2 linked regions of the Mesorhizobium opportunistum WSM2075 genome follow. The protein of the gene in region 2 binds, or shares a complex with, the protein of the main gene of each other region. Links are inferred from orthologs where the notes say so. Each region holds a gene or a part of one and is shown on either strand. Other genes may lie near its edges.

Region 1 (15,856 bases), 3.0 Mb from region 2 along the record:
CTGGCCATCGCCCGCGCCCTGATGGGCAAGCCGCGCATGGTGCTGCTCGACGAGCCTTCGCTCGGCCTCGCCCCGCAATTGATCGACACCGTCTTCGACCTGATCGCCGAGCTGCGCCGCAAGGGCCTGACCATCCTTCTGGTCGAACAGAATGTGGCTCTGGCGCTCGAAATCGCCGACCGCGCCATCGTGCTCGCCAATGGCAAGGTGGTGTTGTCGGGCACCGCGAAGGAACTCGCCTCCTCGGACCTCGTCCGCCAGGCCTATCTGGGAGCTTGAGAAGCATGATCGCGCAGCAGATCATCAATGCGGTCAGCCTCGGCGGCGTCTATGCGCTGCTGGCGCTCGGGCTGGCGATCGTCTTTTCCATCGTCGGGCTGATCAACTTTGCTCATGGCGAACTGATGACATTGTCAGGCTATGCGCTCCTGGCCTCGCTGGTCTTCGGCCTTCCTTTCCCCGTGGCCGTGCTTGTCGCCGTGTCCTGCGGCGCACTCGCCGCCGTCGCCATGGAGCGCGTTGCCTTCCGGCCGATGCGCGGCGCCAGCGTCACCAGCCTTTTGCTGACCAGCTTCGCCGTTTCCAGCCTGCTGAAAGTGGTTTTCCAGAATGGCATCTCGGCCCGGCCGCAAGCTGTCGCCATGCCCGGCTGGATGACCGGCGCCTTCTCCTTCGGCGACTTCACCATCGGCGTTGGCCCCAGCATCTCCATCGTCGTCTCGGCGTTGGCGCTGGTCGCGCTGGAAGTCTTCCTGCGCCGTTCGGTGACCGGTACGGCGATGCGCGCCGCGGCCGAGGATTTCGATGTCGTGCGCCTGATGGGCATTCCTGCCAGCCGCATCATCGCCACCGCCTTCCTGCTCTCCGGCCTGCTGGCCGGGCTCGCGGCAATGCTGTGGGTGGCGCAGCGCGCTTCCGTCGATCCGCTGATGGGTTTCACGCCGGTGCTCAAAGCCTTCATCGCCGCTGTCGTCGGTGGTCTCGGCAGCTTGCCGGGCGCGGTCGCCGGCGGCTTTCTGCTCGGCATCATCGAGGTGCTGCTGCAGGCGACGCTGCCGGGGGCGATCGCGCCCTATCGCGACGCCATCGTGCTGTCGGGGGTCATCGCCGTGCTGCTGCTGCGCCCGCAAGGCCTGATCCCGGCGGTCCGCGTCCAGCGCAGTTGATGTCATGTACAGCAAGCCAGAATTCGCGCCGCTGTCGCGCGACGATGTCTTCGGCCTGATCGAGGCGGCCGTCTTTGCCACTGTGGTGACATCGGGACCGCAAGGGCTCGTCGTCTCGCACCTGCCCTACGTGCTCGACCGCACGCGCGGCGCAAACGGCACGCTGGTCTCACACCTCGCCAGGGCCAATCCGCACAGCGCGCTGATTGCCGAGGGCAGGGAGACGGTCGCCGTCTTCCAGGGTCCGCACGGCTACATTTCGCCGTCCTGGTATCCGCGCAATCCGGTGCGCGACAGTGCGCCGACCTGGAACTTTGCCGTGGTGCACTGCCATGGCCGGCCGGTGCCGCTCGACGACTACGGCACCGCCCGGCATCTCCTGCAACTTGTCGACATGTTGGAAAGAGATCGCGACGACCGCTGGCGCATGCGCGAACTCGGTCCCGGCGGCATGGAGAGGCGCATGCCCAGCATCATCGGCTTCGACATGCCGATCAAGCGCCTCGAAGCCAAGTTCAAGATGGGCCAGGATGAGCGCCTCTACGACACGGACGGAGCCATCGGCGCGCTGGAGGAAACCGATCCGGCGCTGGCGGCCATGATGAAGACGCACAATGCCCATCGCTGCGACTGACCGACGAGAAACTTGCCTGCCAGTTGACCTTCAATAGGCCACTCCGCCCGCGACTTCTGCTCGCCCGCGATCTTCTGCTCGCATCCATGCGTGGAAAAATCGTTCGCCCTGGCGGCCTCGAAGGGCCGATCGTTCCTTTCCCGGCAATAGGAAGTCGATGAGACTTGCAAGCACTGATGGCGACTCCGGTCGCGGAAAAGTGCCTGCACATTCAATTGGCTGGGTTTTCCAAGTGGAAGTTCATGCCACGTCCCGAAAGACCAGGGGAAGGAACCTGATATGCCAAGAATAGTGCCTGTGCTCGATCTGAGCCGTCTGGAGCAAGGCGCGTCGGAGCGCCGGACATTTCTGGCGGACTTGCGTTCCGCGTCGCGCGATATCGGCTTCTTCTATCTGGCCGGACATGGCATCTCCTGGGCCGAGATCAGCGAGGTGCTCACCGCATTGCGCCATTTCTTCGCCTTGCCGGAGGCCGACAAGCTTGCGATCGAGATGGTCAGATCCGCGCAGTTCCGCGGTTACACGCGCGCCGGTGGCGAACTGACCAGGGGCAAGGAGGACTGGCGCGAACAACTCGACATCGGTGTCGAACGCCAGCCCATTGCGCAAGGACCGGGAATTCCCGCCTGGACGCGGCTGCAAGGACCAAACCAGTGGCCCGCCGCACTGCCGGAGCTCAAGCCGGCACTGCTTGCCTGGCAGAGCAAGGCGACGGCGGTGGCGATCCGGCTGTTGAAAGCCTTCGCACTGTCGCTCGATCAACCCGAGGATGCTTTCGACCCTATCTATGAAGGGGAGCCCAATCACCGCATGAAGATCGTGCGCTACCCCGGCCGCGATGCAACCGGCGGCGACCAGGGTGTCGGCGCGCATAAGGATGGCGGCTTCCTGACGCTGCTGCTCCAGGACGACAGCAAAGGGCTGCAGGTCGATTATGATGGAAGCTGGGTGGATGTGGACCCCATTCCCGGAACGCTCGTCGTCAACATCGGCGAACTGCTTGAACTGGCCTCGAACGGCTATTTGCGCGCAACGGTGCACCGCGTGGTAACGCCGCCCGCCGGTGTCGAGCGCATTTCGGTGCCGTTCTTCTTCAGCGCCAGGCTCGATGCGACGATACCACTGCTTGGTCTTTCCGAGGAACTGGCGGCGCAGGCACGCGGGCCGGCCAGCGATCCGGACAATCCGCTGTTTCGCGATGTCGGAACCAATCTGCTGAAAAGCCGGCTGCGTTCGCATCCCGACGTCGCGCGGCGCCACTATGCGGACCTGCTGGAACCGGAAGTCCGAGCCGGCTGAGCTTCACAGGCTCGAAAGGACAGGATTTTCGCAACTCATGCCGATCTTTAGAAAATTATTCGTCGTATCTGGCCGGAAATCGGCTCAAAAGGGAAAAATCCGCTCAGCGTTTTCCTCCCATTTCGTTGAACGGTGTTCCCCTCTGAAGGTTTTGACCTTCTTTTTGGCCGGGCCGCTTTCGCGCCCGGCCATTTTTCTTCCTGACACGCGCGTTGCCAGGGCCGCGCCGATCCGGCAGGTTTCGTCTGGGTCATTCGGTGATCGGCCGCAATCAGTGGAAAGAAGGAGGGTCTCATGACCTCCAATGTCGCCGTCATCGCCGGCGCGGGCTCCGGATTGAGCGCCTCGCTGGCGCGCCTGCTCGCCGGCGAGGGCTTTCGCGTGGTCCTGGCCGCCCGCAATATCGAGAAACTCGGCGCCTTGCAGGCACAAATCGGCGCGCAGGCCGTGGCAACGGATGTCTCCGATCCCGCATCGGTCGAGCGTTTGTTCGATGTCGCCGACAAGGCCGGTCCGCTTTCGATCGTGATTTTCAATGCCAGCGGACGCGCCCGCGGCCCGATAACCGAGCTCGATCCCGAGGCGGTCCGGCAGGCATTGCTGGTCGGCGCCTATGGCGGGTTCCTGGTCGGTCAGCAAGCGGCCCGGCGGCTCCTCGCTCGAGGGGCGGGCTCGATCTTCTTCACCGGCGCGACGGCAAGCGTGAAAGGGTTCGCCGGCTCCGCCGGTTTTGCCATGCCGAAATTCGGCTTGCGCGGACTGGCGCAATCCATGGCCCGCGAACTGGCCCCGAAGAACATCCACGTCGCGCACTTCCTCATCGATGGCGCCATCGCTTCGGCCATGTCCGGCCAGGAGTCGGAGCCGCAGGATCGCCGGCTGTCACCGGATGCGATTGCCGAGGCCTATCTCTCCATCCATCGCCAGCAGCGCAGCGCCTGGACCTGGGAAATGGAGCTCAGGCCTTGGGTGGAGACATTCTGACGGGGCTGGCTGACGGGGCTGGCAAAAGGTGCGACTTTCCGCGTCTTGCGGGCAAAATCGAGAGGAGTCGACATTGAACGGGGATATCACTATATAGCGGCGGCTTCGTAACGCATGCCTAAGGGCTGCGCCACGGAAGCGACTGTAAATGTGCTACGTATTGCGCCATCTTTTGTGACGAAAATCGGCTCGAAAACCGGAAAAAAGCAAATAGAAACAGTGGCGCACAGCCGGGTCGATCCGGCTAAACGGTACCAGCCCCTCCAGAATCAGAAAATGTTCTTCAAACCTCGATTTCCTACGGCTCTGTGGACCTTGGACGGCATCGGCTTGCCGGGGCGTTACGACTCGGTTGGAATGGGGACAGGCATCCTTTGCGGGATGCCGGCGTTTATGATTACCAACCGGCTTTGCCGCCAGGGAACAGCAGTATGAGTGAACACGCGATCGAGTTCTTGCAGGGATGGATTGGCGAAAAGGTCCATTGCCAGTCCCACGCCAGGATCGAGAAGCAGGCCGAGACTCTGGCCAAGGAATGCGCTGCCAAGGCAGCGGAGGTCGGCATTCCGTTGGAAGACATCCAGGAAGAAGTCGGCGACATCAAGGAACTCATCGCATCCCGGCTCGAGGAAGCAGCCGAGGCGGACGGGAACCAGCAGGCGTCCAGCAAAGCCGCCGAATAGAATTTTAGGGGCGACCCTGTCTGAATGCGCGGGCCCTTCGGCCCGCGTTTTCGTCTCAGCCGAACGTTTCTCTTAGCCAAGCCTTCGGCAGCGCCGGCACGAAATTGCCGTCGCGCCCGGTCATGTCATCATTGGCGGTCAGCGCGTTGAGGATCGCCTCCTCCACGGCCTGGATCACCGCGTCGAAGAACGGGTCGATGTCGCTATCCGGGATGAAATCGGCATTGGCGATCCGGCCCGACGGCGCCAGCGCCGCGGCGGGATTGGCTGTCGAGAAGGCGAGAAAGATGTCGCCCGAGCTGTGATAGCCGAAGCCGCCGGTCATGGCGACGCCGAGCGGCACGCGGCGGGCCAGTCGTTTCATCTGGTGCGGCAGGAATGGCGCATCGGTGGCGATGACGGCGATGATCGAGCCTTTTTCGGCGCGCGGCGTCCCTTCGCGGATCGCCGGTTCCACGAGCTCCGGCCCGGCACGCAGGCCGCGAAGGGTAAAATTGCGCCGCTTGCCGAAATTCGACTGCACGAAGGCGCCGACCGTGTAGGCGCCGCCCTGCCATTCGACCATGCGCGACGCAGTACCGGAACCGGCTTTGAAGCCGAAGGCGATCATGCCGGTGCCGCCGCCGACGCTGCCTTCCTCGATCGGGCCGCCGGCGGCACCGTCGAGGGCCTCGCCAACATGATCCGATGTCAGATGGTGGCCGTTGATGTCGTTGAGAAACCCGTCATAGGTCTCCGCCGCCACCGGCAGGCCCCAGCCGCTGTCGAGTGCTGCCGGCAGCACATGATGCATCCAGCGCAGCGTGCCATCGCGTGAAACACCGCAGGAATGCGTGTTGGTGATGGTGATCGGGAAGTTGAAGGCGCCGGTTTCCTCGATGATGTGCGAGCCGGTCAGTTCGCCATTGCCGTTCTGGCTGAAAATGCCGGCAAAGACCGGCGTGGCCAGCTTGGCGCGCGGCCTGGGCAGGATCGCGGTGACGCCGGTGCGCACCGGCCCCTTGCCGACGACAAGCGCGCCGTCGCCCGATATCAGCGTCGCATAGCCGACCGCGATGCCCGGCACGTCGGTGATTGCGTTGAATGGCCCTGGCGTTCCGTCGAAGCCGATGCCGAAGCTTCGCGCGCGCGGCTTGCCGGATGGCGTTGCCAGATGGTGCGGATTGTCGGTCATGGTCTCAGAACAGCGATCCCTGATTGCCGGGTTCCCTGGTCTTGGCAACCGGGGTCTTGGCGGATGGCTTGGCAGCCGGCTTCGGCCGGGCCGCACCGCTGGTCGCCACCGCATCAGCAATGCCGTCGGCGAACTCCAAGGAAAGCGCCATTCCCGACGCCACGTCGGCGGCCTGCTTGATGACGGCGCCGTCGGCATCCTTCACCAGCGCGAAGCCACGCGCCAGCACGGCCTTGTGCGAAAGCGTCGCCAACAGCCGGTCTGCCTGGACGACGCGCCCGCGCAACCGCTCCAGCCGGATCAGCATCGCCTGGCCGCCGCGTCTCGTCAAGGCTGTCAGCAAATCCCTTTGCACGCGTTGGCGCCGCGCTGTCGGCTCGATCGTGATGCGGCCTTGCAGCAAGGCCAGCTGCTGCCTGTGTCGTTGCAGCGATGCCCTCGCGCATTTCGGCAACTGGTCCGCTGCCCGATTTAGCTCCGCACGCCGGGCTCTCGCCAGCGCGCGCAGCGCTCCTTGCGCTCGCAAGAGATTGCGTTCGTTGGTGCGCCGCGCCTCGGCAATTCGCTGCGACAGCATCGTCGGCGTCAGCTTCACGGCAACATATCGTGCCCGCTTTCGTTCGGTGGAAACCATCAGGCCGCGGCCGAGCCGGCTTGTCGCCTCGTCGAGGCGACGACGCGGCAGCGCGAGCAATTGGTCGGGCGAGGGCAGGGCACGGGCCGCCGCACGGGCGGCCTGCCGCTTGCGTTCGAAGTTGCGCAGGACCGCCGCTTTGAGCCGCGCGCCCAGGCTGGCAAGCGTCGCTTCGAGGTCGGCCTTCACCGGCACGGCGATTTCGGCGGCGCCCGTCGGTGTCGGCGCCCGCACATCGGCGACGAGGTCGATCAGCGTCCAGTCCGTTTCATGGCCGACGGCCGAGATCACCGGAATGCCGGAGGCGGCAACGGCGCGCGCCAGCGCCTCGTCGTTAAAACCCCACAGATCCTCGAGGCTGCCGCCGCCGCGCGCCACGATCAAGAGATCGGGGCGCTGGATGGCGCCGTCCCATGCCAAGGCGTTGAACCCAGCGACGGCATTGGTCACTTCCACGCCTGACGTCTCGCCCTGCACGCGGACCGGCCAGACCAGCACGTGCAACGGAAAGCGGTCCTTGATGCGGTGGATGATGTCACGGATGACGGATCCGGTCGGCGAGGTGACGACACCGATGACGCGCGGCATGAACGGCAGCCGGCGCTTGCGGCCGGCATCGAAAAGCCCTTCTCCCTGCAGCCGGCGCTTGCGCTCTTCCAGCAGCGCCATCAGCGCTCCGGCGCCGGCCGGCTCCAGATTGTCGATGACGATCTGGTAGTTGGACTTGCCGGGATAGGTGGTGAGCTTGCCGGTGGCGATCACCTCCATCCCTTCCTCGGGACGGAATTTCAGCCGGCTCATCGTGCCCTTCCACACCACGGCGTCGAGCCGGGCGCGGTCGTCCTTCAGCGCGAAATAGGCATGGCCGGAGGAGTGCGGCCCGCGATAGCCGGAGATTTCCCCGCGCACCCGCACATTGCCGAAGACGTCCTCGACCGTGCGCTTCAGCGCGCCGGAAATCTCGCTCACCGTGTATTCGGTGGCGTTGGTGCGTGATTCGGATGCTGCGTCGCTCATCGCTCGATTGGGGGCTGGTTGGCGTTCCGCGTCAAGGCGCAGTGTCGATCCAGCCGCTCATGGTCCGCATGTGTCTGATCCCCGCCTACCAACCCGGCAGGATCTGGTTCGGCTTGCTCCGCTTCATCTTGGCGAAGGCAAGTGCCGCGAAGTCGAATGTTCCCGTCTCCTCGCCAAGCGGCACGGAAATATTGTCCAGGCTTTCCGAAATATGGCGGGCGAGCGCGTCGACGATCTCCGGCCGCGACGTCTGGCCGCGCATGATGCCGATGCGGCAATCGGGCAGGGCGCCAAAGCCGTCGGCTTCACCCAGCACCCGCATGCCGGGCCTGAGCGCGCATTCCGGCAGCACCGAGATCGCCAGGCCCGAGAGCACCGCGGCGGTGATGACGGTCGCCGAGAAACTGGTGAACAGGATGCGGTAGTCGCGGTTCTGCTGGTCGAGCACATCGACGGCGGCGCGCCGCCAGATGCAGTTCGGCCGGCCAAAGGCCATAGGCAGCGTTACCTGTTCATGCGTGGCATGGTTGGCCGAGGTGACCCACAGCAGCGGCTCGCGCCGCACGACCTCCGACTGGCCGCGGACATCGTTGTGCGTCACCAGCGCCAGATCGAGATTGCCGCGCTTGATATGCTCGACCAGCCCCGGCGTCGGCTCGCAGATGACGGTCAGCTCGACACGCGGGTTGGAGCGCGTGAAGCGGGCCATGATCTCAGGCAGGAAACGGTCGGCATAGTCGTCCGGCGTGCCGATGCGGATCGTGCCTTCGAGCCGCTGGTCGTCGAAGGCGGCGAGCGTTTCGCGGTTGAGATAGAGCAGCCGTCTTGCGTAGGAGAGCAGCTTGTCGCCTTCCTCGCTCAGCCTGTTGGTACGCCCCTCCTTCTCGAACAGCGGCTTACCGATCCGCTCCTCCAGCCGGCGCATCTGCATGGACACCGCCGACTGGGTGCGGTGAACCTCCTCCGCCGCGCGGGTAAAACTGCCGGTATCGGCAATCGAGATGAAGGTCTGCAACTGATCGAGATCGAGCGGCGCTTTCATCGGTCCAATCCATCATTGTTGTTGATGTCTATGATTAGAAACATTCGTTGGATTAATCAATTGGCTGGTGGCAAATTGGTATTGTCCACATGAAGGCATGTGAATCGAAGCCGAAACGGCCGCTGTCGCCAGCGCCGATCGTTCGGTTTTGTCCGTTCGAGTCTGAAGGAGACCGACATGACCACGTTTGATTTCGCCACCGAGACCTCGCGCATCACCTCGCGTCCGGCTGTTGCGGCGCGCGTGGCAAACACCGTCTCCAACGCCTATCGCGCCTGGAAAAACCGCCGCGCCTTCTATCGCCTTGGTGAGATGTCGGACGCCGAGCTCGCCGACATCGGCCTGACGCGCGCCGACCTGCATGTCGCCATCGACGTGCCGTTTGGCCGCGATCCGACGGCGATGTTGCGGGAAATTGCCAGCGATCGTGTGGAAACGATCGAGGACATCGCCCGCAAGGTGGCTTGATCGCCGAGTTTCGGTCCGGTGAACCCATTCACGGTTCAGCGGGACCAAAGGTTCTGCAGGCTCCCCACTCCCTGCCGGTCCCCCGCCGGCCCTGCCTGCACGTTGCCCGGTCCTCCCAGGACCGGGCTTTTCTTTTGTGGCTCAGAACTGATCGATCAGTTCAATCAGCCATCTGTCTGTAAAAATGAGAATCCCGAAGGCCAAAAGGCTGACGGCAAAGATCCCATAGCCGGCGCGATTGCTCTCGTCCAAGGGCTTCCATTGCGACGGAAGCGGTTTTCCGTATCTCAAGGCGTCGCGAATGTCTCTGTAACCGGGAGCATCGCCCGGACTAAGGAAGTCATACCGATAAATTGAGTAGACACCCCCAATTAGTGCTGCAGCCATCAAGCCGTTCACGACTATTTCACCTAAAGTCATTGCTCGAACTACCGCCGGTCCATGTCCCGCTTGAATTGGTCGAAGATCGTTTCCACGCCCTTCTGGTACTCGTCGCGCTGCTGGGCGCCGGTCTCGAACATTTTGCCGAACAAATCGTCGAACGGGTTCCTCGCCCTACCGCTCGGATTGGTCTCTGGCAGCGGCGCCTGTCGTTGCTGCGGCCGTTGCGAGGCCTGAGGTTGTGGCGCCGGCTGTCCGCCAGGCAAGCCGCCACCACCACCTCCTTGCCGTAGCATCTCCTCGAAGATTTTCCCGAGCGGATTGTCGCCATAGGGACTCTGGGTCTGCTGCGGCTGCGGCTGGGGCCGGCCTTGCGGCTGCGGCGTGCCACCTCCGAACATGTCCTGCAGCACCTTGCCGAGCGGGTTGTCGCCATAGGGATTGGGGGCCGGTTGCGGCTGGCTTTGCGGTTGCGGCGTACCGCCGCCGAACATGTCCTGCAAGACCTTGCCAAGCGGGTTGTCCATCGGGTTTTGAGGTGGCGGCGCCTGGCGTGGCTGTGGAGCCGGAGCCTGCATGCCCCCGCCTTGCCGCATCATCTGCTCGATGATCTCGCCGAGCGGATTGTTGCCGCCACCGCCGAAACCGCCGGCGGCCTGCATCTGGTTGGTCGTCTGCTTGAACAGCCCGCCCATCACCATCGAGGCGATCGTGGGCAGCATCTGCTGCAGGATCTGCTGGCTGACACCGCTGGCTTGCGCCGCCTGGCTGGCGACCGCGCGCGACAGGTCCTTGGAGCCGAACAGATGCCCCAGAATGCCGTTGCCCTCATCGACCCCTTGCGGCGAGAAGGCTCGGGTCGCATCCTCGAAATATTTGGCGTGCTGGCCGCTTGCCATCGCCGTCATGAAGGCGCCGAGCCCATAAGGGTCGGCGGTGTTGCGTTGCAGCCCCTGCGAAAAGGCTGGCAGCAGTGCTGCGACCGCCGCCTGCGTCTGTTGCATCGAAAGCCCATATTGTTGGGCAAGCGCCTGCATGCCATTGCCGTTCTGGGCCTGGGTCAGCATGTCGAACAAGGTAGGCATCGGCTTCTCCTCCGGGAAATCCTGGGCGGAGAGCCTAATTCGTTTCAACGCCCGATTGAAGCAGCTTTTGTCGCTCGCTACGGCTCGCGGTTAATAGGCATATTCCATGAACACCGGTTCGATCGAACCGCCCCAGCGCGTGTGATAGGCGGAAAGCATCTCCTCGGCGCTGGTGGTGCCGCGCGCAACCACTTCGTCCAGTGTGTTGAGGAACGAGGTCTCGTCGTAGCCGTCACGGTTCTTCTTGCCCCGGTTCTTCAGCCCCGTGCGCGAAATGGCCAGCACGTCGCGCGCGATCTCGCGCAGCGAGGTGTTGCGGAAAGGCGCGGAAATGCCGAGTTCAGGCACCGCATTGCGCATGGCCAGTGTTTCTTCATATGTCCAGCTCGAGGTCAATGCCTCCGCCGCGTCGAGCGCCGCCTCGTCGTAGAGCAGTCCGACCCAGAAGGCCGGCAGCGCGCAGATACGCCGCCACGGCCCGCCATCGGCGCCGCGCATCTCGAGGAACCGCTTCAGGCGCACGTCCGGGAATAGCGTCGACAGATGGTTGGCCCAGTCGCCCATCGTCGGCAGCCCGTCGGGCACTTCATTGCGCGCCGCACCGGCCATGAACTGGCGGAAGGTGATATGGGTCATGTCATGATAGCGGCCGTCGCGAATGACGAAATACATCGGCACGTCGAGCGCCCATTCGACATAGTCGGCGAACCCGAAATCCGGTGAGAAGCAGAATTCGAGCAGGCCCGAGCGCTGGTTGTCGGTATCGCGCCAGATGTCGCCGCGCCAGCTCTGCAGGCCGTTCGGCCGGCTCTCGGTGAAGGGCGAATTGGCGAACAGCGCCGTCGACAGCGGCTGCAGCTTCAGCGACACCTGCATCTTGCGGCGCATGTCGGCCTCGCTCTCGAAGTCGAGGTTAACCTGGATCGTGCAGGTGCGGTACATCATGTCGAGGCCCTTGGTGCCGACCTTGGGCATGTAGCGCGTCATGATCTCATAACGCGACTTGGGCATTTTCGGCGTCTCGGCCAGCGACCATTTCGGGCTGCCGCCAAGGCCAAGGAAGCGGATTCCCATCGGCTCGGCGATCTCGCGCACCTGGGCCAGATGCGCATTGCCCTCGCGGCAGGTCTGATGGATGGTTTCCAGCGGCGCGCCGGAGAGTTCGAACTGGCCGCCAGGCTCGAGCGAAATCGCACCTTGGCCGGTCGGCTCGACCAGGCCGATGATGCGGCCGTCATCCATGATCGGATCCCAGCCGAGCTTCGACTGCATGCCTTCGAGGATGGCGCGGATGCCGCGCTCTCCGCCATAGGGCACCGGCGCATTGCCATCGACATAGAAGGGGAATTTCTCGTGCTCGGTGCCGATGCGCCACTTGTCGCGCGGCTTGTTGCCTTCGGCCAGGTGCTCGACGAGTTCGTCGACGCCTTCGATCGGCCGGAAATCGGTTGTGTCGCGCGCCATGATCTTAGCCCTCGGCAGATGACCCCGAAAATCGACTTTCGATTTTCGGAAAGGATCATGTGCCCCAATCGAATGCTACAGCGTCCTTTGCGCGTCCGAAAGGACGCGCGGCGCTGTAGAGCGGCCGGACGACCGCCGGCGCTAGATGGACGAAATGTCAGTAGCCGATCAAGCGAAAAATCCTGAGCCACAGGTCAAGAGGAATTGAAGGCTACGGCCCCAGGCCGCCCCTTGCAAGAAATCAAGTCCTACCAGTCTCCGACACTTGCCTGGATCACCGCAAGCGCGGCCACGGCCGCCGTGTCGGCGCGCAGGATGCGCGGCCCGAGCGGAATAGCGCTCACGAAGGGCAGGGCGCGCAGCATCTTGCGCTCCTCATCGGAAAAGCCGCCCTCCGGCCCGACTAGCAGCCCGAGCTTCTTTTCCCTTATCGCCTGCAAGGCAGGCAGCGGATTGTTGGTCGAGGCGTCCTCGTCACAGAAAATCAGCCGCCGTCCCTTGTCCCAGCCAGTCAGCACGCGCTCGAATTTTTCCGCCTCGCGAACCTCCGGCACTGCCAGAATGCCGCATTGCTCGGCGGCTTCGACGACATTGGCGCGCAGTCGGTCGATGGAAGGCTTTGCCACTTGCGTATGCTGGGTGATGACGGGCTGCAGGATGCCGGCGCCCATCTCGACCGCCTTCTGCACGAGATAGTCGAGCCGTCCCTGTTTCAGGGGCGCGAAACAATAGATCAGGTCGGGCAGCGGCGGCTGCGGCCGCTGCAGCGCCAGCACCTTCAGCCGCACCGCCCTTTTTGTCTTCGCGGCGATGGCCGCCGACCACTCGCCGTCGCGGCCATTGAAGACAAGGATCTCGGCCCCTTCGCCGAGCCGCAGCACATGCATGAGATAGTGGCTTTGCTGCTGGCCGGCATCGAACTCGGCATCCCCTGCGAGATCGTCGGGCACGAACAGCCGTTGCATCTTGTAGTTGGCGCGCATGGCCGAGGAATGGGCGAGCCGGCCGCTGGCGTCAAGCCTCGGCCGACGGATGCCACACCGGCCGAAAGCCATGACGCAGGACCGCAAGCGTCGTCTCCGGGGTCAGCAGGACAAGCGCCTTGCCTTCGAACTGGTCAAGGCCGATGGGCGGGCCATATCCGGCAAAGGACCACGGCAACGCCTTGCCGTTGCGCAACGCATATGCGCAGCCGTTGGCCGCGATCACCGCACCGTCGGGCAGGGAGGCAAGCTCGGCCGTTGCGACATCCGGCCTTTTGCCGCCCGAGGCCAGCCGCTCCTTGTGCAGTCGCTTGTCGACCTGCGGCGCCCGCGGCTCGGCAATACCGAAGGCTTCACCGAAATGGCCGACGAAATCCTTGGCCCGTTCGCGCTGGCAGAAGAAGCAGGGACGATGCCCCGCCGCCAGTGCCGTCACCTCGTCGAGGAAGAACAATTCCGTCCAGCCCGCCTTGCCGCCTAGATGGTCGTCGCTCCTGCGGTTTCGGCCCATCGGTTGGCGCCGCACATTGCGGAATTGGCAGACGCAGATGATCCAGGCTTGAAGCGCCCAGCGTTTCCTGAGCAGCGTCCTGGTCTCGGGGTCGTGGATGATACCGCGATTGCCCGTGAACAGCCCGCGCTCGGGCACGGCGTGGATGGCGCCGAACGGATCGACCCGGTTCTGCAGTGGCATAGTTCTCTCCTGGGATACGCATCTTGGCTGCAACGCTGGCGGCATGATATCGCTCGTCGCATCTTTTTCATGTCAGCAGGGTTTTGCGATGCGGGTGCTGGTGGTCCAGAACTACGACAATACCGGCCTCGGCCAGGTCGGAGCCGCACTTGCGGAAGCGGGTGCCGATCTCGATGTGCGCCTGCCCTACAAGGGCGAGTCCCTGCCGGAAGATGCGGCCGGGCACGACGCCATGGTGGTGCTCGGCGGCGGCCAGAATGCGCTGGCCGACGATGAGTATCCCTATTTTCCGGCGCTGCTCGAACTGACCCGCGATTTCGCCGGCAAGGATCGCGCCGTGCTCGGCATCTGCCTTGGCAGCCAGCTGGTCGCACGCGCCTTCGGTGGCGAGAACCGCATCGGCGGCGCCAACGAATTCGGCTGGCGCGGCGTGTCGCTGACGCCGGACGCCAAGGCCGATCCGGTGCTTGGCGCTTTGCCGGAAAAGTTCCCGATCTTCCAGTGGCACGACGACACCTTCGAGCTGCCGCGAAACGCCGTACGGCTCGCCGGCAACGATGTCGCTCAAAATCAGGCGTTTCGCGTCGGCCGCGCCGTCTATGGCTTCCAGTTCCACTTCGAGGCCAACCGGCCGATGGTCAAGGACTGGAGTTCCTCCTTCGCGCCGATCATTGCCGCGCGCCATCCAGACTGGGCCGGCGAGCTCGATGGCGAAATGGCGCGCAACGGCCCCGACGCCGACGCCGCCGGCCTCGCCATTGCCCGCGCCTGGGTGGCGACTATCTGAGCCTCCGCCCTTTGGGGCGCTCTGCTGCGTGACATAATTGGCACGCAGCCGTGAATCCTTCCGGGAAAACCCTTTCTTCCTTGGCTTGTGTCCGCCCGCCATCCTAGAAGGCGCGCGCTTTGCATCGGCTGTGCAACCGCGATGAACCTTTTGTGTGACCCGTGCGACACACCGCCGATACAGAACATGCCTAGAAGCGCGAAATCGTCGAAATTTTGAAGCGATTTTTCCGTTTCAACGCATTGGTAACCGCCTCGTGCACAGATGCAGAAAGCTCAACAAGAGATGACTTCCGTGAAAGCAGCGCTTCTGTCCTTTGCCATGCTCTCCGCCATCGTGCTTTGCGGTCTGGGTATCTATGCCGCCGACGCGGCAAACAACCACAATGCGGTCGACGGCTACGGCGTCACCGCTTCCTTGCGCTAAAGCATTTCACCGTTTCACGGAAACGGCGAACCGCTCTATCTCTTTGTTTTTACGCAATTCCCAAGGGAAAGCGCTACGCGCTTTTCCCGGGAAAACCGTGTCACACTTTTCCTGGAATTGCTCTAAAGCCGCAACGTCTTCGCGTCCTCGGACGCGGGCGCTCAAGCTTCCTTTATCGTGATTTCCAGGATGCGTTTGTCCGCGCCGTCCACGACGAGCGCGGTCAGCATGCCTGATTGCCAGGCAAGCGTGTCGACATTGACGCGGTTGGCCATCACTTCCGCTTCCGGCACCGGAGTGTGGCCGTGCACCACGATCTTCGGGAAGAGGCCGGTGTAATCGTGGAAAACGTCGCGGATCCAGATCAGGTCCTGCGGGTTCTGCTTCTCCAGGGGGATGCCCGGCCTGATGCCGGCATGGCAGAAGAAGAAGTCGTCGAACGTTACCGAAAAAGGCAGCGATCGCAGGAAATCGACATGGCCGGGTGGCATTGCCTCCAGCAGCGCCGCGTGTCTTCGTCTCAGCGTTTCCGTCTTGCCGAACCAGCTGGCATCGGCGGCGAGTGACACACCATAGGACAGCGCCGTCTGCACGCCGCCATAGCGCATGAAAAGCCCTTCCGGGTCAGGGGTTCCCAGAAAATCGAGAAAGCCGATATCGTGGTTGCCGGCGAGCATCAGATTTCGCGGATCGCGTTCGCGCGCCTCGATGAGAAAGTCGATGACGCCCTTGGAGTCCGGCCCGCGGTCGACATAGTCGCCGAGGTGGATCACCCGCCAGTCGCGAACCGGTTCCCACTGCAGCTCGCTCTCGATCCGCCGGTGCATGGCGGCCAGCAGGTCGAGCCGGCCATGCACATCGCCGATCGCGTAGAGCCGCATGCCGTCAGGCCCATGCGCGTCGAGAAAATGGATCCCGGGTTCCGCCAACTCTCG
Region 2 (13,997 bases):
GCGGCGCAGTCGACATTGTTCAAGCGGCCGTCGGTTCCGGCCACGAAGGCGCAGCCGATCGCGATCGACCTGCGCTCCGCCGCCGTTGGAGGACGCACCAGCGTTCCCTACGGCTGGGTCGATTTCTGCCATCGCAGGCCGAAAGAATGCAAGGTGCCCGCCCTGCCGGCCACGAGCGTCAAGCTGACCGCGCAGAACCTGCGTATCCTCAAGCGGATAAACCAAAAGGCGAACCGCGCCATCAAGCCGGTCAGCAACTACGAACACTGGGGCACGATGATGGACCACTGGGATTATCCGGTGGACGGCAAGGGCGACTGCAAGATCTACGCCCACTACAAGCGCAAGCTTCTCATGGAAGCGGGATTTCCCCGGCAGGCGCTGCTGATGACGGTGGTGCGCGACCTGAACAATGAAGGCCACACTATCCTGACGGTGAAGACCGACAGGGGCGATCTCGTCCTGGACAACCTGGCCGATCAAATCCGGCCCTGGAACGCGACCGGCTATTATTTCCTGAAACGCCAGTCGCAGCAGAACCCGAACATCTGGATGTCGATCAACCAGCGCGGCGGCACTCCGAAAACCTGACGTGTCGCCAGGCTCTCAGACCGAGCAGCCGAACTATGCGCCTTTTCCTGGAAATGCTTCCGCTGCGACCGGCCTACTGGTTGCAGGACGGCTCGCCCTCTTGCCCGCAAGATAGCTTCTTCTTGGACTCCTGCGGCTGCGGCAGGCGCTGCTCCTGCATCTGAGGTTTCGGCTGCTCTCGGAATTCCGGCCTCGGTTCCTGTCTTTGCGGCCGCAGCACCTGCTCGTTCGGCCTTTCCTGCATCAACCGGCGCTGCGCGTTCTCGTCCGGCCTGTTGACCTTGAAGTTGCGCTGGACGTCGACCTCGCCACCGGCGGACCCTTCTTCGTTCTGCAGCCTGCGGAACTTCCTGCCCCTGTCGCTCCTGTTGGCCAAACCTTGATCGCCCGGTTCGACGATGGACTGGCCGGGAGACAGATCCCTGCGCATCAGCTTCCTCGGCCTGCCGTTGTTCCGCTCGGAGAACACGTCCGGATTGTTGTTCCTGAACCGCTCCTCAACGCGCGGCCGGTTCTCGGCCGGCATACCGTTGACGGTCGGCAGTTTGCGGAATTTCCTGCCCTTTTTGGTTGCGCTCGAGCCCTGATCACCCGATTCGAAAACAGAGCGGCCGGCGGACAGGTCCTTGCGCCTCAGCTTCTTCGGCCTGCCGCTGCTCTCATCGGAGAAGGCGTTCGGATTGTTCTTCCGGAACTTCTCCCGCGCGCTCGGCTGGTTCTCGTCCGGCATGCCATTGACGGTCGGCAGCTTGCGGAGCTTGCGATTCTTGCCCTGGGCATTGCCGGCTCTGGTCTGCTCATTGCCCTGGCCGGTAGCGGCGGCGCCGGCGTTTCCAGTGGCCTGCTGGCTGTTGTTGCCACCCGCCGCGCCCCGCCCGCTCAAACGCTTCCCTGACTTGTCGCCAGGCAGGTTCTGGTCGCCAGGCAAGTTCTGGTCACTAGGCAAGTTCCGACCGTCGAGCGCCGGCTTGCCGTTGACGAGCGGCAGCCTTTTGCCGTTCGCACCAGGCAGGGCATGGTCGCGCGAAAGCTTGCCGGTCGAGGATCGGGTATCCGACTGCGGAATAGCAGTGCCGGACTGCTGGCCCTCAATGACGCGCTGCCCGGGCTTCAGCGGCAAGCCGGCCTGTTTCTGGCTGCCCTGTTTCCGGTCGCCCAGTTGCTGATTGGTGATCTGACTGGACATGGCCGCCTTCTTCTGCAGCGGCGGCGGCAACGCGACCCTGGCCGCCAGCGCATCCGCGCGGGCACCAACGGCGCCTCCGGTCGTCTGCCGGCCCGTGGTGCGGCCACCCTGAACACCGGCGCTTGGCTGCGCGGCCTGATCGATGGTCTCGTTTTTGATCGTCGTGTTGATATTGTTGATGACGGTCGTGTTGTGGATGTTGTTGAAGATGATGTCGTTCGGCGGCGGCACGATGTGGCGCGGCGGGTTGATGAACACGGGTATCGGCACGAATAAGGGCGTCGGCAGGACGAAGACGTCGACCGGCGGCGGCGGTGGCTCGAGCACGACGAAATCCGGCGGCGGCGGCGGCAGGAAGATCACCGTGATCGGCGGTGGCGGCGCGAAATCGAAATCGTCGAAAAAGATTACTGGACGGTCGACATAGATAATTTCCTCGGGCGGTGGTGGCGCCACGTCGTAGACGATGACGGTGAAGCTCTCCGGCGGTTCCAGCTCGGCGTCGAAATGCTCCAGCCGGCGGCGCGCGTCCCAGGCATGCGGGCCGCGCGCGTAGCGTTCCAGATAGGACCAGTAGGCTTCAGGCGTGTCCGTCATCCAGGTCTCGCGCCAGGTGATCGCCTCACGCCGGGCCGCAATGATGGCGCGCACGCGCTTGGCCATCGGATCGTGCGGATAGGCGTCGAGGAAATCGTCGTAACCGCGCATCGTGTCGCGCTCGAGGGCGGCAACATAGGCGTCATGCGCGTCGAAATCGCGGATCGGCCTGGTTCGCGCCGCCCGGGTCTCCGCGGCCGAAACCTTGGGCGGAGGAGCATCCGCGCTGCGCTCGAAGAAAACGAAAGGCGCCGTGATCTTCGAAGCGCTCCATGGCAGTTCCCCGCCTTGCGTGACCTCGCTGACGCGCAGGCGCGTGCGGTCGAATACGTCCCGTAGCGACAGGCCGCCTTCGCGCATCATCTCGGCAAGCGCCTTGGCGTAGGCTCCGTAGGGCGCTTTGCCCTCCGGCGCGACAGTTCCCGGAGCGGCGTTGAACGCTATCAGCATGTTCGGATCGGGATCGACCAAGGCAAGGCCACCGGCCAGCGGCTCCTTCCACTTTGGGAAGGGATTTGGCCGCGCCGCGTCGAGCACGACGATATTGACCTTGGTCGGCAACCCGGACAGCGGCCTGGTGATATCGGAAATCCGCATCGCCTGAAGCGGGATATCGTTTGGATTGGCGATCTGAGCATCGACCGGCAGGAAGTAGTTCTCACCCTCGAACTGCACGCCATGGCCTGCGAGATAGACGAAAACGACGGCGTCGGGACCGGCGGCGGACACCTTGCCCATGAAATCGCGAAACGCGCCGCGCAGCGAGTCCTGGTCCACGTCACGCGCGCCAACCACGTCGAACCCGGCGGCCTGCAATGTCTGCGCGATCAGGCCGGCGTCATTGGCGGCCGTCGCGAGCTCTCCGGCCTTGTAGGCGCCATTGCCGATGACGAAGGCCAGACGCTTTTCACCTTGCACCACCGCCCCGGTGGCGGCGGTGACCGCGAAAAAAAGGAGAACGAAGACGAGACCAACGAATTTGTGAAGCGTCCGCATTGCAATCCGCAATCCGCTATCCGTCGTCCCTTCAGCCTAACAACGCCGGAAGGGTCGCAATGTTTCCCGAACCGGGCGAAAATAGAGAGACGCAACGCGGCGGCTTTGGGGCGCAATTTCGTCGAAAGAGCACAGGCTTCACAAATTTCCGCGAGCCAGCGACATCGGACTACCGGCGTCGCCTCGGTTTCTCCAGCAAGGCGACGGCCTCGACATGAGGCGACCACAGGAACTGGTCGATCGGCGTAACGCTCTTCAGGGTGTAGCCGCCATCGATGAGGATGCGCAGGTCCCGCGCCAGCGTCACCGGGTTGCAGGACACCGCGGCAACGTAGGCAACATCCGAGCGGGCGATCTGCTTCGACTGGTCCTCGGCACCAGCGCGCGGCGGATCGAACACCAAGCCGTCGAAGGCGTTCAGCTCCTTGAATGTCAGCGGCCGACGGAACAGGTCGCGGCGCTCGCCCGTCACCCGCTTCAGACTGGTCGCGAAACGCGATCCGCGGTCGAGCGCAGAAAGGGCCGCCGCATCGCCTTCCACGGCATGGACTTCCGACTTCGCGGCCAGCCTGAGCGCAAAGCTGCCGCAGCCGGCGAAAAGATCGGCGACCTTCTTGGCACGCTTCAGATGGGCGCCGACAATATCGGCCATGGTCTGCTCGGCTGCCTCGGTCGCCTGCAGGAAGGCGCCGGGCGGCACGGCGACCGCGACGCTGCCGAACATGACCACTGGCTTCCTCGGTTCGATGATGATCTCGTCATCGATGGACAGTCTGGCAAAGCCTTGCGCCATGACGAAATTGGAGGCGATGCGGCGCTGGTTCTCGCCGAGCTTGCCGGATTCATGCGCGGCGACGTCGAGGCCGGAACCGGTCACGGTCACCGCCATCCGGAACGATTTCGTGGTGGCGCAGATCAAGTCCGCGAGCGCCTTAAGCCGGTCGAGCGCGGCGACGATCTCGGGCAGCGAAATCGGACATTCGGATATGGGGATGATTTCGGGCGACAGATGGCGATTGAAGCCGAGCAGCATGCCTGTCTCGGTGCGCCGGGCGGCAAGCACCACACGGCGGCGCGTGTGCGGCGCGCAGGCGACCAGTTCGCCGATGTCGCAATCGATGCCCTTCAGGGCGTGGACCATCTTGTCGCGTTTCCATTGGCGATAGGCTTCGGCCCGGAAATGCTGGAGGGCGCAGCCGCCGCATTCGGTGAAATGGCGGCAGGCGGGATCGATGCGCAGCGGCGAGGCCTCCAGCACCGCCATCAGCATGGCGCGATCCCTTTCGCGCGCGGCGGTGACGGTTTCACCGGGCAGCGTGAAGGGAATGAACAGATCGCCGCTTTCGGTTTCGGCGATGCCGTCGCCCTGGGCGCCAAGCTTTTTGATGGTGAAGCGCGCGCTCATCTATCCTTGACCCCACCGAGCAGGAATTCGCGGTTGCCGTCGCCACCTTCGATCGGCGACAGATGCAGGCCGAGCGAGCGCCAGCCGGGAACGGCGTCGAGCCAATCCTGTAGCAGGCCGGCGACACGGGCAGCGTCGAAGGGATCTTTCAACAGGCCGCCCTTGCCGATCGCCTCGCGACCCGCCTCGAATTGCGGCTTGACCAGAAAGATCGCCCTGGCACCGGCCTTCGCAATGGCAAGCGCCGGCGGCAGCGCGAGTTTCAATGAGATGAAGCTGACATCGGAGACGATGAAATCCGGAATCCTGCCGGCAAGATCGGCGATGGTGAGATCGCGGGCGTTCAGCCCCTCGACGACCGTGACGCGCGAATCTCCGGCAACATCTGGATGCGTCTGGCCGTGACCGACGTCGATCGCCGTGACATGGGATGCGCCGCGTTCGAGCAGCACCTGAGTGAAGCCGCCGGTCGAGGCGCCGACGTCCAGCGCCTCGCTTCCAGCGGGGTCGAGGCCGAAATGGTCAAGCCCGCCGAGCAACTTCAACGCCGCGCGCGACACATAGCCTTGCGCCGGATCATCGATGGTCACAAGACATTGCAGCGAAACGTTCTGACCGGGCTTGCGCGCGATAACACCGTCGACCGTTACCGTGCCGCGCTCGACCGCATCACGGGCACGCGAACGGCTGGCAAACAGCCCGCGCTGGACGAGCAGGTCGTCGAGCCGCTGGCGGGCGCTGGCTGGCAGAGGCGAATTCATTGGCCTTCATGGCGAAAGCCGGCGGTGATGGCAAGGACATTGGGGTGGAACAGAGAACATCGTCGGACAGCGTGCGAAATCCAAGCGACCTGCTGCACTTTGAGGGGCGCGTCCCAAGAACACGATGACAGCGCGGGACCGCACCCCATAAGCGAAACAACCGAGTTGAGGTTACCATGGGCATGAGCTTGTGGTTTAAGGTGGTTGAGACTTGCCTTGCCAGCACAAGGCGGCGAAGAGAGAATGTGCACTGTCACCGCAAATCCGTAATTCCAGTCACAGTACTTCTTGCCCCTATCGCGCGCACTTTTTTCTCCGCATATTACCTATCTATGATCATTCCCAACATGAATAGGAGTGAAAAAAAGGCCCTTACATAGAAAATTGCCTTTTTCAGCTTATCGTGCCTCGCCCTGTAGAAAATGTATAAAAGTGATTGATAAATAATAGATATAATTATGACAATTGCGCTAATAGAAATCAGTAGTGCGCCAAAACTTTTCACGTTAACCTCGATGATGCCGTCGACTATAGCAGGCCACCAGAAGCAGGCCGATTACAATGATCGCAAGTCGTCGCCCAATCATTCATCTGCTGGGCGCGAAAGCCCGCGGGCGCACCAGCTCCCATCTGAACATCAGGCCTTGCCCCATCGCAGTCAATGCGCGGCTGGCGCCGCCAGAAGCGGTCGCCGACTTGCCGATCGACCGTTTCGACGGCCTCGACACTTTTGAGGATCTGCCGCGGGACGGCCGCTGCGTACGCGACATGTGGTTCTAGAATATGGTGCGGGGCACTTGCCGGTCGACGGCTGGAGACAGGCCGTCGCCCCGCCCCCCTGAAGCCTGTTCACGCGGATGCTCAGCCGGGGGCGCAGGCGCGGGGTCCGGCACGACCACCAATTGCGGCACCTGCTTGTAGGAAAAGCCGCCCCTGATATCGCCCATCTTGCCGGCGACAATGCCCACTGCTGCCTTTTCGAGATTGCGGTCATAGCTTGTCTCGGCCGCCGCGGGTGCCGCGATGACGGCCAGAAACGCCGCGCCACACAAAAGCGTCTTCATTCCCATTGTCTCCCTGCCTGGCATCGATCTAGCAGGGCGTCGTTGAAAAACGGCCAAGAGATACGGTAAGCAAAACGCCAAATGACAGTGTTAACAATGGGTTATGAAATCAGGCCGGCAAACCGATTCAAGCGCTTGATATGTCGAGTCAGGCGCGCTGGGCGTGGGCCGTATGCCCCAGCGCGGTGAACACGGTGCGCACGATGCCGTCGGCATCGAGACCGGCATCGGCATACATCTTTTCCGGCTTGGCGTGGTCGGTGAAGGTGTCGGGCAACACCAGCGGGCGCACCTTGAGGCCGCTTTCCAGCAATCCTTCATGGGCGAGGAACTGCAGCACGTGGCTGGCGAAGCCGCCCACTGCCCCCTCCTCCACCGTCACAAGAACCTCGTGCGAGCGGGCGAGCCGCCGGATCAGATCCTGGTCGAGCGGCTTGGCGAAGCGAGCATCGGCGACCGTAGTGGAAAGCCCGGCTGCGCCGAGTTCCTCGGCGGCGACCAGACAATCCTGCAAACGCGTACCGAAGGACAGCAGGGCGACCTTGGTGCCTTCCCTGATAATGCGGCCCTTGCCAAGTTCGAGAACCGAGCCGCGTTCCGGCATGTCGACGCCGACGCCGTTGCCGCGCGGATAGCGGAAGGCGATCGGCCCGTCATCATAGCTCGCTGCGGTTCGCACCATATGGCGCAGCTCCGCTTCGTCGGCCGCCGCCATCACGACGAAACCCGGCAGGCTTGCCAGGAAGGTGGTGTCGAAAGCGCCGCAATGGGTGGCGCCGTCGGCGCCGACGAAGCCGGCGCGGTCGATGGGGAAACGCACCGGCAATTTCTGGATCGCGACGTCGTGGACGACCTGGTCGTAGGCGCGCTGCAGGAAGGTCGAATAGATCGCCGCGAACGGCTTGTAGCCTTCGGTGGCGAGGCCGGCCGCGAAGGTGACCGCATGCTGCTCGGCAATGCCGACATCGAAGGTCCTGGCCGGGAACACCTCGCCGAACAGGTCGAGGCCGGTGCCGCCCGGCATGGCGGCGGTGACGGCGACGATGCGGTCGTCCTCGCGGGCCTCCTGGATCAGGCTTTCGGCGAACACCTTGGTGTAGGCCGGCGCGTTGGCCGGCGCCTTGGCCTGCGTGCCGGTGATGACGTCGAACTTGTTGACGCCGTGATATTTGTCGGCGGCGGCTTCGGCCGGCGCATAGCCCTTGCCCTTCTGGGTGACGACATGGATCAGCACCGGGCCTTCGCCATTGTCGCGGACGTTCTTCAGGACCGGGATCAGATGCTCCAGATTGTGCCCGTCGATCGGGCCGATGTGATAGAAGCCGAGCTCCTCGAACAGCGTGCCGCCGGTGACGTAGCCGCGCGCATGTTCGACCGCCCGTGTGATCGCGCGGTCGGCGCGCTTACCCAGGTAGGAGGTCAGCTTCTTGCCGAAGTCGCGCAGGCCGGCATAGGCCTTGCCCGAGGCAAGCCGCGCCAGATAGGCGCTCATGGCGCCGGTCGGCGGCGCGATCGACATGTCGTTGTCGTTGAGGATGACGATGAGACGGGCATCGAGCGCGCCGGCATTGTTCATCGCCTCATAGGCCATGCCGGCCGACATGGCGCCGTCGCCGATGACGGCGATGACATTGTTGCGGCCGCCAGAGAGGTCGCGCGCGGCGGCCATGCCGAGGCCGGCCGATATCGATGTCGAGGAATGGGCGGCGCCAAAGGGATCGTATTCGCTCTCGGCGCGGCGGGTGAAACCGGACAGGCCGCCTTCCTGGCGCAGTGTGCGGATACGGTCGCGGCGGCCGGTCAGGATCTTGTGCGGATAGGCCTGGTGGCCAACATCCCAGATCAGCCGGTCATCCGGCGTGTCGAAGACATAGTGCAGCGCCACCGTCAGTTCGACCACGCCAAGGCCGGCGCCAAGGTGGCCGCCGGTGCGAGACACGGCGTCGATCAGTTCGAGGCGAAGCTCGGACGCAAGCTGAGGCAGCTCGCTCTCGGCAAGCGCGCGCAGATCCGCCGGAATGCGGACCTTGTCGAGAAGCGGCGTCTGCGGCGTTGCGTTCACGGGTGCTCGGGCTTTCTGTTCAACGGCGGGATAGGCCGCCGGCCGGCGAAAGTAAATGCGTGTCAGCGACGCGGATCAATCAGGTCCCCTCGCCGATCTTCTTCAGCCTTCCGGCAACGGAATAAACTCTTCCTCATCTCCTGGAACGATATCGAAGCGGCCCGTCTTCCATTCCTGCTTGGCCTGTTCGATGCGCTCCTTGGACGACGAGACGAAATTCCACCAGATATACCGCTTCGAACCGAGCGAGGCGCCGCCGAACAGCATGAAATGCGCACCGGTTTGCGACGATACGATGATCTCATCGCCGGGACGGAACACCAGCAGACGCTCCGCCGGGAAGACGTCGCCCGAAATCGAGACCTCGCCTTCAAGCGTATAGACGGCGCGTTCTTCGGCATCGGGCGGGATTTTCACACTGGCGCCCGGCGCAAGCCTGAGATCGGCGTAGAGCGTCTCGGAGTCGGTCCTCACCGGGGAGCGCAGTCCCTGGAAATCGCCGATGACGACGCGGCCGCTGACGCCTTCGGCGTCGATATCGGGAAGCCGCAAGACAGCGGTGTTCTCGAACACCGGGGCCACCTCTTCCTTGTCGTCCGGCAGCGCCAGCCACGTCTGCAGGCCGGAGATGGACATCGGCGCGCCGCGCAGTTCTTCGGGCGTGCGCTCGGAGTGCACGATGCCGCGGCCGGCGGTCATCAGGTTCACGTCGCCGGGCTGGATCACCATTTCGGTGCCGAGGGAATCACGATGGCGGATCTTGCCGTCGAACAGATAGGTCACCGTCGACAGGCCTATATGCGGATGCGGGCGGACATCGAGCGCCTGGCCGGCGCGCAGGATCGCCGGTCCCATGCGGTCGAAGAAGATGAACGGACCGACCAGCCGTCTCTTGGCGGTCGGCAAGGCGCGGCGGACTTCAAAGCCGCCAATGTCCTTGGCATTCGGGATGACCATCAGCTCGATCTGGTCGCTTGCGAAGGCGTCGCCGGCTTCGGGATCCTCCCCGGGGAAGAAGCTCATGAACTCTCCTTGTCGGCGGCCAAGGACCGCCCTGGCCACATCAGGCGAAGCGGATCGCCGCCTTTGCCCGCAGTTTGGCCGCAACCTCTTCGCGATTGCGCGGATGCTGGTTGGTTTCAAGCGAATCGAGAAGCTCGCGTGCCGATGCCGCGATAGCTTCGACCGCATGGTCGAACGCGTGCTGGTTCTGCTTCGAGGGCCGCGTCGTTCCGCTCAGCTTGCGGACGAACTGAAGTGCCGCGTCGCGGACTTCGTCGTTGGTTGCCGGCGGATCAAAATTGAACAGGGTCTTGATGTTTCTGCACATCGCTTCCGTATCTCCTCTTGTCCTGGAGCCGTTTCAATCGGGACGAACTCTAATCCTCAAACATGATAGTGTCCAAAAACCGGTGAGACCGCGCTCCAAGAGCGGTTCACCCTATCTCTTTGTTTTAACGCAATTCCGGACGGAAAACCGTCTCACACTTTTCCTGGAATTGCTCTAGTCCGCGTCGAGCGGCTCCGTCCCGACTGGCTTGCCGTCGCGCGACAGCCTGATCTTCTCGACCTTGTCCTCGGCGGCCTTCAACAGCCGGTCGCAATGCACCTTCAACGCCTCGCCGCGCTCATAGATCTTGATCGACTGGTCGAGCGGTACGTCGCCGCGCTCCAGATCATCGACGATCTTCTCCAGCGCGTCGAGTGCCTGTTCGAAGCTCATCGCCTTGACGTCTTCGTTGGTCTCACCAGCCATCATTCATCCTTTCATCAGTCGCCCGACATGGGCGGCGACCGAAAATGCCAATCCCTGCAGATCGTAGCCGCCCTCGAGCAGGCTGACGAGCCGGTTGCGGCTGTGGCGCGCGGCGCGCTGCATCAGCTGGCCGGTCGCCCAATCGAAATCGTCCTCGGTCAGGTTGATCTCGGCCAGCGGGTCGCGGTGGTGCGCATCGAAGCCCGCGGAAATGATGATCAAATCCGGCGCGAAATTGTCGAGCGCCGGCAGCACGCGCGACAGGAAGGCGTCGCGAAATACCTCACTGCCGGTCTGCGGCGCAAGCGGCGCGTTGACGATGTTGCCGGCGCCGGTCTCGTCCTTCGCGCCGGTGCCGGGGTAGAGCGGCATCTGATGCGTGGAGCAATAGAGCACCGAAGGATCGTCCCAGAAAATGTCCTGCGTGCCGTTGCCGTGATGCACGTCCCAGTCGACGACCGCGACGCGTTCGACGCCATGCTTCTTCTGTGCATAACGCGCGGCGATGGCCGCCGTGTTGAAGAGGCAGAAGCCCATGGCCGTGGTTTTTTCGGCATGGTGGCCAGGGGGCCGCGCTGCGACGAACACATTGTCGGCGCGGCCCTCAAAGACATCGTCGACGGCCGCATTGGCGGCGCCGATCGCCGCGATCGCAGCTTGCCAGCTCTTCGGGCTGGCGGTGGTGTCGGCATCGATGCGGGCGATGCCTTGGTCAGGGATGGCGGCGCGCACGCGGGCGACGAAATCGGCGGGATGCGCGTAGAGGATGGTGGCCTCGTCACCTTCCGGCGCCTTGACACGATCGAGTGCGGCGAAGGCCTCGTCGTCGAGCACCCGCTCGATGGCGCGCAAGCGGTCCGGCCGCTCGGGGTGGCCAGGCGGCGTGATGTGTTCGAGGAAGATCGGATGCGTGTAGAGACGAGTGGCCATGCTCCCTATCTAGTGCCCCGGCGCCGCGATGGCCATGCATCGCGGCTCGATCGCTGGGGAAAATCACGCCTGCGTCCATTGGCGTCGCTGCGGGGATTGGCGCCCTGGGCGGTTCGGCGTAAGGTCGCGGACACTGCCTGGTGCCCGCCGCAAGCGGGAGAATCGGGAACACGGTTGAATTCCGTGGCGTGCCCAACGCTGTGAGGGGGACCGCGCCGGTAAATGCCACTGTCGATGACGGGAAGGCATCGGACGCGGGTTGATCCCAAGCCAGAAGACCGGCCTGGCAGACATCGTCATCCGCATGGTCAGGCGGCTGGCATCGATAGCAATCGCAAGGGGACAAGCGATGCCGGAACACATGACCGCTCCTGGTAGCGACGGATTTGACCAGATGGCGCGAGACGCGGTCTACCGCGCCATGTTCACGCGGCGTGACGTGCGCAGCCATTTCCTGCCCGACGCGCTCGACGACGAGGTGCTGGCGCGGCTGCTGCTTGCCGCCCACCACGCGCCGTCGGTCGGCTTCATGCAGCCGTGGAACTTCATCGTCATCCGCGATGCCGCACGGCGCGCGGAAGTGCGCGACCTGTTCCTCGCCGCGCGCGAACAGGAACTTCCGGCCATCGAACAGGAAAGGCAGGCGCTCTACCGCAAGCTCAAGCTGGAAGGCATCTGCGAAAGCGCGCTCAACATCTGCATCACCTGCGACCGGCAGCGGTCGAAGGGTTCGCCGCTGGGACGCTGGCACAATCCGGAAATGGACCTCTACAGCACGGTCTGCGCGGTGCAGAATTTCTGGCTGGCGGCGCGCGCCGAGGGCGTCGGCGTCGGCTGGGTCAGCATCATCGAGTCGCAAGCGCTGAAGAGCCTGCTGGCTATTCCCGATCACGTGACGCCGGTCGCCTATCTCTGCGTCGGCCGGGTCTCCGAATTCGCGCCGAAACCGGACCTCGAAACCCATGGCTGGGGCCGACGCCTGCCGCTGCCCGAACTGATCAAGAGCGAGACTTTTTGCGGTCAGGGCGAGGTGCGGCTCAAATCGACGGTTGCACGCCTCAACGCCGTCAATGCCGCGCCGGCAAGCCCGGCCGATCAGCGTGTCGCGCCCGCCGTATCCCAGCGCGAGCCGCCGAAGGAGGCCAGCGCCTTGTCCTTGAGTTCCCTGAATTTCGACGATGCCTCGGAGAGCCGAGCGTCCCAGGCGGGATCGGGCACCTGGCCCTCAATGGTCTTGAAATAGACCTGCATCAGGCAAGCGATGGCGAAGGGCTCGATGAAAGCCGCCTTGAACGCCCAGGCAAAGACGATGGCGAGCACGAAGGCCCAACCAGCCAGTTGCCCCGGCATGATGAAGAGAATTGCGGCGGCAGGAGCCAGCATAGCCAAGAAGATGACGAAAGAGACGCCCCACATGATGACTGCCAGCCAGACGGCGTTCTTGACCATGGTCTTGCCGTTCTGGGCGTAGAGCACCACGCCTTGGCGCGCTGTCTCGAAGGGCGAGGACGAATTGATGCGGATATTGTAGCCGAGGATGATCTCGTCGACATAGGTCAGCGATAGGCGGATCACCGTGTTGATGAAGGAGACCAGGCCGCTCAGGCCCGGAATCGGCAGGAAGGCGGCAATGCCGCCAAGCAGGCCGGTGATGGCGCGGATGGCGCCCTTGACCAATTGGTCGACGACGAAAAGGATGTTGGCCTCGGCGAACCGCTCGGTCACGACTTGCCTGGCATAGGCGATCTGGTCCTGGCCGCCGGGAACGTCCTGGCCGTCAATCAGATGGACCATGACGGCGATATGGCCGGCCTTGACGACATAGAGGATGTATTCGCGGATCCAGTAGACGGCGATCGAGACGATGCCGAAGCCGACCACGCCGCCCCATAGGGCAAAGGACATCGGCCCGTCGGGATCTGTGGAGATATGGCCGACGCCATAGCCGACCGAGGCACCGGTGCCGGTCGCCATGATGTAGGCCAGCGTGATGCCGAAATAGACGATCATGCGAAAGACAATGAAGGGCCAGGTCCGCATCATGATGGACACCGACCTGCCGATATCGAAATCCCACATGCCCCGAATCCCCTCAGAGATGGCTGGGGAGGATGCGCTCAACCCGAAGATTGTCAATCGTGGGCGGATCCCGGACCGCGGACGGGATATCAGTTCGGCTGCGAACCCGGTTTCCTGAGCAGGCCTTCGAGCAGTTGCTTGAACGCCACCACCACCTTCCTCGATGTCGCCTCGGGATCGTTCGAATTGGCGATCCGCTGCGCCGCCTGGCTGCTGGCGCCGTTGATCAGCCGTGCGGCGGTTTCGGGGTCGACGCTCGGGACGACCACCCCCTCCCCTTGCAGCGCGGCAAGATGATCGGTCATTGAGCCGACGCAGGCATTGGCATTCGACCATTGTGCCGGATCCCCCAGCACGGCCGGGCCGTCGCGGAACATGATGCGCTGGATCTCCGGCTCCAGCGCCATCTCGATATAGGTCGTGCACTCGTCGACGAAGTGTTGCCAGCGGTTCGGCGCTCTCGATGCGACCTCATTCACCCGAGCCGCCATCTCGGCGTCGATTTCGGCGATGACCGCCTCCAGCAACCCCTTCTTGTCGCCGAAGTGATGATAGAGCGCGCCGCGCGTC

What was found.
Region 1: the proteins of MESOP_RS27795 (region 2) and xseA are in contact, whole or in part, in a cryo-EM structure (PDB 8TXR), measured with the Escherichia coli proteins. The link is inferred for Mesorhizobium opportunistum WSM2075 from one-to-one orthologs.

Annotation. Positions count from the first base shown.
Region 1 is NC_015675.1:2,786,429-2,802,284, forward strand. Bases 5,269-8,154 are described here. They hold xseA (exodeoxyribonuclease VII large subunit), read right to left. Parts: upstream 7,592-8,154; coding sequence 5,945-7,591; downstream 5,269-5,944. Other genes in these bases: MESOP_RS13375 (DmpA family aminopeptidase), read right to left, coding at 5,269-5,940; MESOP_RS13385 (LysR substrate-binding domain-containing protein), read right to left, coding at 7,677-8,154. Also shown: MESOP_RS13340 (ABC transporter ATP-binding protein), read left to right, coding at 1-279; MESOP_RS13345 (branched-chain amino acid ABC transporter permease), read left to right, coding at 285-1,166; MESOP_RS13350 (FMN-binding negative transcriptional regulator), read left to right, coding at 1,171-1,800; MESOP_RS13355 (isopenicillin N synthase family dioxygenase), read left to right, coding at 2,080-3,099; MESOP_RS13360 (SDR family NAD(P)-dependent oxidoreductase), read left to right, coding at 3,394-4,083; MESOP_RS13370 (DUF768 domain-containing protein), read left to right, coding at 4,515-4,766; more of MESOP_RS13375, read right to left, coding at 4,822-5,268; more of MESOP_RS13385, read right to left, coding at 8,155-8,633; MESOP_RS13390 (DUF1127 domain-containing protein), read left to right, coding at 8,811-9,101; MESOP_RS13395 (hypothetical protein), read right to left, coding at 9,243-9,500; MESOP_RS13400 (DUF937 domain-containing protein), read right to left, coding at 9,530-10,567; MESOP_RS13405 (glutamate--cysteine ligase), read right to left, coding at 10,658-12,031; MESOP_RS13410 (16S rRNA (uracil(1498)-N(3))-methyltransferase), read right to left, coding at 12,280-13,014; MESOP_RS13415 (hypothetical protein), read right to left, coding at 13,046-13,708; MESOP_RS13420 (type 1 glutamine amidotransferase), read left to right, coding at 13,797-14,495; MESOP_RS36545 (hypothetical protein), read left to right, coding at 14,790-14,921; MESOP_RS13425 (metallophosphoesterase), read right to left, coding at 15,083-15,850. UniProt on the Escherichia coli protein: Bidirectionally degrades single-stranded DNA into large acid-insoluble oligonucleotides, which are then degraded further into small acid-soluble oligonucleotides.
Region 2 is NC_015675.1:5,748,628-5,762,624, forward strand. What follows is about bases 8,793-11,556. They hold MESOP_RS27795 (exodeoxyribonuclease VII small subunit), read right to left. Parts: upstream 10,419-11,556; coding sequence 10,167-10,418; downstream 8,793-10,166. Other genes in these bases: MESOP_RS27785 (pirin family protein), read right to left, coding at 8,793-9,685; MESOP_RS27790 (DUF2277 domain-containing protein), read right to left, coding at 9,726-9,992; MESOP_RS27800 (histone deacetylase family protein), read right to left, coding at 10,422-11,348. Outside these bases: MESOP_RS27750 (transglutaminase-like cysteine peptidase), read left to right, coding at 1-591; MESOP_RS27755 (caspase family protein), read right to left, coding at 665-3,370; MESOP_RS27760 (class I SAM-dependent RNA methyltransferase), read right to left, coding at 3,540-4,775; MESOP_RS27765 (TlyA family RNA methyltransferase), read right to left, coding at 4,772-5,536; MESOP_RS27775 (hypothetical protein), read right to left, coding at 6,313-6,600; dxs (1-deoxy-D-xylulose-5-phosphate synthase), read right to left, coding at 6,749-8,662; more of MESOP_RS27785, read right to left, coding at 8,765-8,792; MESOP_RS35320 (hypothetical protein), read right to left, coding at 12,444-13,427; MESOP_RS27810 (TetR/AcrR family transcriptional regulator), read right to left, coding at 13,517-13,997. UniProt on the Escherichia coli protein: Bidirectionally degrades single-stranded DNA into large acid-insoluble oligonucleotides, which are then degraded further into small acid-soluble oligonucleotides.